One region of the Blautia sp. AM28-27 genome, then DNA from elsewhere that is predicted to be linked to it. Evidence: riboswitches for the same ligand, from Rfam matches in the RefSeq annotation. Region 1 holds a riboswitch; the other holds the start of a gene.
What was found. A riboswitch is a leader RNA that binds a small molecule or an ion and turns the genes downstream of it on or off. The one in region 1 is predicted to bind lysine.

Region 1 (2,401 bases):
CCAGGAGGATCAGATGCTGTATGACTGGAACATCGAGGAGGGCGACACCGTTATTCTGAATGAAAACGGCGAATTGCGAAAAGTACTCTCCGGTGATTGGACGCAGAATTGCAATTCGAAAAATGTAGATACGACAAAATTCGTCAACATGATGCAGGCCGTCAAAGCCGGAAAACAGATTGACTGGATCTGTCCGTTCTGCAGCGGAACAGTAGAACGATTGGAACAGAAAGGCGGAAAAACCGTAATCGGATGCACATCGTGCGATATGCGGATTCAAATAGAAAATTAAACGATTTCGGCCTTTAAGGCCGAAAGAGAAAGGAAACACAAATGGTAAAACCAATTATGAGAGACGTTCTCTTCCTCGGACAGAAATCCATCCCGGCGACAGAGGAAGATCTGCAGGTGGGAAGAGATCTGCAGGACACACTGGCAGCAAACCGCGAGGCATGCGTCGGCATGGCGGCAAATATGATCGGCGTGAAAAAACGCATCATCATCGTAAACGCCGGATTCCGCGACATCATCATGTTCAACCCGGTGATCGTCCGCAAAAGCGGCCCCTACGAAACAGAAGAAGGTTGCCTCTCCCTGCCAGGCGTGCGGAAAACAAAGCGGTACCAGAACATCGAAATCGAATACTACGACTGGGACTGGAAAAAACAACGCCAAAAATTCATCGGCTGGCCAGCCCAGATCTGCCAGCATGAGATGGATCATCTGGAAGGGATACTTATTTAGATCCTACAGCAGACAGGAGGACGGTATGACAGACAGAGAATGAATGGTAAAAGGAATCATTTACAACCCGAATGTGGAAGATCTGGCCAAAGAGCCAGAAGTCACCATCGTTCCAGGCGTCACAATCGGCGAACACGACCGCGAGTATTTTTACCGGGACGAAAAAATCGACTGGGAGAATCTCAAATAAATCGGGACAAATTTCGAAAATATAAAATTTTTGTAAAATAATGTCGAAAAAACGATTGACAAGTGGCGAAAAGAAACATATGATAATACCTGTCAATATACATATTCGGCAATAGAGGCGCGAAGGCTAAGAGTACCTGTCCTGAGACAACGGGGTCTGGGACGGGCAGGGAAAGGAGCATTCGCCGAAACGGGGCAGTTCCCGAAAAACTGTTTGCGTTGGGGTACAGTCGAACAGGCTGTGCACTCTCACCGTACTGGTGGAGGAGCTATTGCTTCATGAACGTAGATTTAATGGAGCAGTGGTGAAGACCGCTGTTCTTTTTATTGTACTGCAGTTGGAACCGTGACAAAAGGTTCCGGGGGTGGAAATCTGTTTGGTTGGAGAACGAAAGACGAAACGGGTGTTACAGGATACGTCTGAAGAAAACTGTTGCCGGAAAAGAAAAAAGGGAGGATTTTGACATGATAGCATTTCTTAACTGGCTGGACGGTGTCCTTTGGGGCGTGCCGCTGATCGCGCTGATGATTCTGACCGGTCTGTACTTTACCGTTCGTTCTGGATTTTTCCAGTTCCGTCACTTTGGCTGGATTATGAAGAGAACCGGCGGAAAACTGTTCCAGAAAGAAGACAAAGCAAGTGAAGGAAAGGGTATGCTTTCCTCGTTTGAGGCGATTTCGACCGCTATCGGCGGTACCGTAGGATTCGGTAATATCGCCGGTGTTGCAACTGCAGTTGCAGCAGGTGGCCCGGGAGCCATTATGTGGATGTGGCTTTCGTCTCTGCTTGGTATGATATTAAAACAGGTTGAGGTTACCCTCGGCTGCTACTACCGTCACACCAACGAAAAAGGTGAGTACTACGGCGGTCCGACTTACTACATGGAGTGTGGACTTGGCGAGGAGCGCCACTGGGGCAAGCTGTGGCTGATCCCAGCGCTCATCTTCGGCATCGGTATTTTCTCCACCTTCTTCGTAACCTCTTCCAACCTGACCGCATCTCAGGTCGTAGCCGGTGCGTTCGGTATTGAGAATATCAATCTTGGAAGCTTCAAAGTAGAAGGCGTTATCGTGATGGGCGTTCTGCTCTGCATTCTGACCTATGTCGTTACAAGCGGCGGTACGAAGAAAATCGCAAGTCTGTTCAGCAAGCTCGTTCCATTTATGAGCGTTCTTTATATCTTGATGGGAATTGGCATGATCATCATCAACATCAACCGCGTTCCTGGCGTATTTGCAGCCATCGTAACAAACGCATTTACCGGAACAGCAGCGATCGGCGGTTTTGCCGGCTGCGCAGTCAGCGAGATTATCCGTGTGGGTATGGCGCGTTCCGTATACTCCAATGAGGCTGGATGGGGTACTTCTCCAATGATCCATGCTTCCGCAAAAACACCGCATCCGGTAGAGCAGGGTCTGTGGGGATCTTTCGAGGTATTCTTTGATACCATGGTTATCTGTACGATCA
Region 2 (2,401 bases), on a different contig from region 1:
GAATAGAAATAAAAAAATCTGGAAAAAAGTGGTTCTGAAAAAGAAATGTGGTTCATACATTAGGATTATAGATCAGCAAAGTACCGATCAGAAATCAATATTCAGAAAGAAAAGACAAAGGAAGGGGATTTTCATTATGGCAGACAAGATGATTGAAAACAATCAGGTGGTTATCATGGGAGAGATTGTCTCCCCGTTTACATTCAGCCATCAGGTATTCGGAGAGGGCTTTTACCTCGTCGATGTGATGGTCAAGCGGTTGAGTGAATCGCAGGACATCATTCCGGTGATGGTCTCCGAGCGGCTGGTGGACGTATCACAGGATTACCAGGGTGAGTGGATCTGCATCAGCGGTCAGTTTCGGTCCTACAACCGCCACGAGGAGAAGAAGAACCGTCTGGTACTCTCCGTATTTGCGCGGGAATTAAGCTTCGTGGAGGAAGAGGACGATTCCGTCAAATCCAACCAGATTTACCTCGATGGATACATATGTAAACCGCCGGTCTACCGGAAAACACCTCTGGGAAGAGAGATCGCCGACCTTCTGATCGCGGTCAACCGTCCGTATGGAAAATCAGATTATATCCCGTGCATCTGCTGGGGACGGAATGCGCGGTATGCCTCTGCGTTTGCCGTGGGCGGCCACGTTCTCATCTGGGGACGGATCCAGAGCCGGGAATATATGAAGCGGCTGAGCGAGACGGAAATGGAAAAGCGGACCGCGTATGAGGTTTCGGTGAGCAAGCTGGAATATAGTGAGAGTTAAAGCGCGATCCGCTGTTGACAAGAAAATTTAATGATGCTATAGTAAAAGCAGAACTGAAGTGGATAGAGGTCGCATTACTTCAAGAGTACCTTTTCGGATGCCTCAGCAGCAAAAGAAGAAGAGGAAAAGGGAAGAATGCCGAAGGACATCCGGCGCTGAACCGGTATGCTCCTGGGCGCAGGTTGAAAAAATCTGCGACTGTCATCGAGAGATGGAGAGCTATCTGATCATAGATACTGCGTATGTGTGAATTTGGAGGCGATCTTATCTGGGATGAGGCGCCTCTTTTTTAAACGGAAAGTGAAATTTTCCGTGGGAGATAAGCTCCGGCGACTGATTTCTTATGGTTTTATCTGACACAACATACAGGAGGAAAAGAGAATGTCTATTTTTAAAGGTGCAGCTGTTGCAATTATCACACCGATGACCGAAACACAGGAAGTGAATTACGAAAAACTCGGAGAACTGATTGAGGAGCAGATCGCCGGCGGAACCGACGCCATCGTTATCTGCGGAACCACCGGTGAGGCTTCGACCCTGTCCCATGAGGAGCATCTGGATGCCATCAAATATACCGTGGAAAAAGTAAATCACAGAATCCCGGTAATTGCAGGAACCGGCTCCAACAGCACGGAGACAGCAATTTATCTGTCTCAGGAAGCAGAAAAATACGGCGTGGACGGACTTCTTCTCGTTTCTCCGTATTACAATAAAGCAACACAGAAGGGCCTGATTGCACACTTTACCGCAATCGCAGACAGCGTCAAAGTGCCGGTCATCCTTTACAACATTCAGGGCAGAACCGGCGTAAACATTGCACCGGAAACGATCGTCTATCTGTTCAACAACGTTGAGAATATCGTTGCAGTCAAAGAGGCTTCCGGAAACATTTCCCAGGTCGCAAAAATTATGCAGCTGACCGATGGAAAGATCGATCTGTACTCCGGAAACGACGATCAGGTTGTGCCGATCCTTTCCCTTGGCGGAAGCGGTGTAATCTCCGTTCTTTCCAACGTAGCACCGCGTGAGACCCACGACATGGTACAGAAATTCCTCGACGGCGATGTGGCCGGATCCAGAGAAATCCAGCTGAGAGCACTGCCGCTCATCGATGCGCTGTTCTGCGAAGTAAACCCGATTCCGGTAAAAGCAGCGCTGAACCTGATGGGCAAAGAGGTTGGCCCGCTTCGTCTGCCGCTGACCGAGATGGAGCCGCAGAACCAGGAGCGCCTGGCAAAGGCTATGAAAGATTTTGGAATCAAACTGGCTTAAGTTAAGAATACACGAAGTAAAGAAGGAAAAAGACAATGGTTAAAATTATTATGCATGGCTGCAACGGCCATATGGGACAGGTCATCACCGGCCTGGTAAAAGAAGATGCAAATGCAGAAATCATAGCCGGAATCGATATGAACGACAACGGCCAGAACGATTATCCGGTATTCAAAAGCCTGGCAGAATGCGATGTTCCGGCAGACGTAGTCGTTGACTTTTCTTCCTACAAGGCAGCCGACGCACTGCTCGATGCCTGCAAGGAGAAAAAACTTCCACTCGTCCTCTGCACCACAGGCCTCACCGAGGATCAGCTCAAAAAAGTGCAGGAGACCAGCAAAGAAATCCCGGTTCTCCGCTCTG

Region 2: linked by a shared signal. The riboswitch ahead of dapA (4-hydroxy-tetrahydrodipicolinate synthase) and the one ahead of DW743_RS08795 (alanine/glycine:cation symporter family protein) in region 1 are both predicted to bind lysine.

Annotation. Positions count from the first base shown of each region.
Region 1 covers NZ_QUJK01000004.1:209,380-211,780, reverse strand. The annotation lists gene DW743_RS18115 (hypothetical protein) at 1-292, shown strand, start outside; gene DW743_RS08800 (peptide deformylase) at 334-744, shown strand; gene DW743_RS17945 (hypothetical protein) at 788-934, shown strand; lysine riboswitch at 1,039-1,213, shown strand; gene DW743_RS08795 (alanine/glycine:cation symporter family protein) at 1,399-2,401, shown strand, end outside.
Region 2 covers NZ_QUJK01000006.1:79,751-82,151, reverse strand. The annotation lists gene DW743_RS10330 (single-stranded DNA-binding protein) at 137-766, shown strand; lysine riboswitch at 822-996, shown strand; gene dapA (4-hydroxy-tetrahydrodipicolinate synthase) at 1,148-2,038, shown strand; gene dapB (4-hydroxy-tetrahydrodipicolinate reductase) at 2,074-2,401, shown strand, end outside.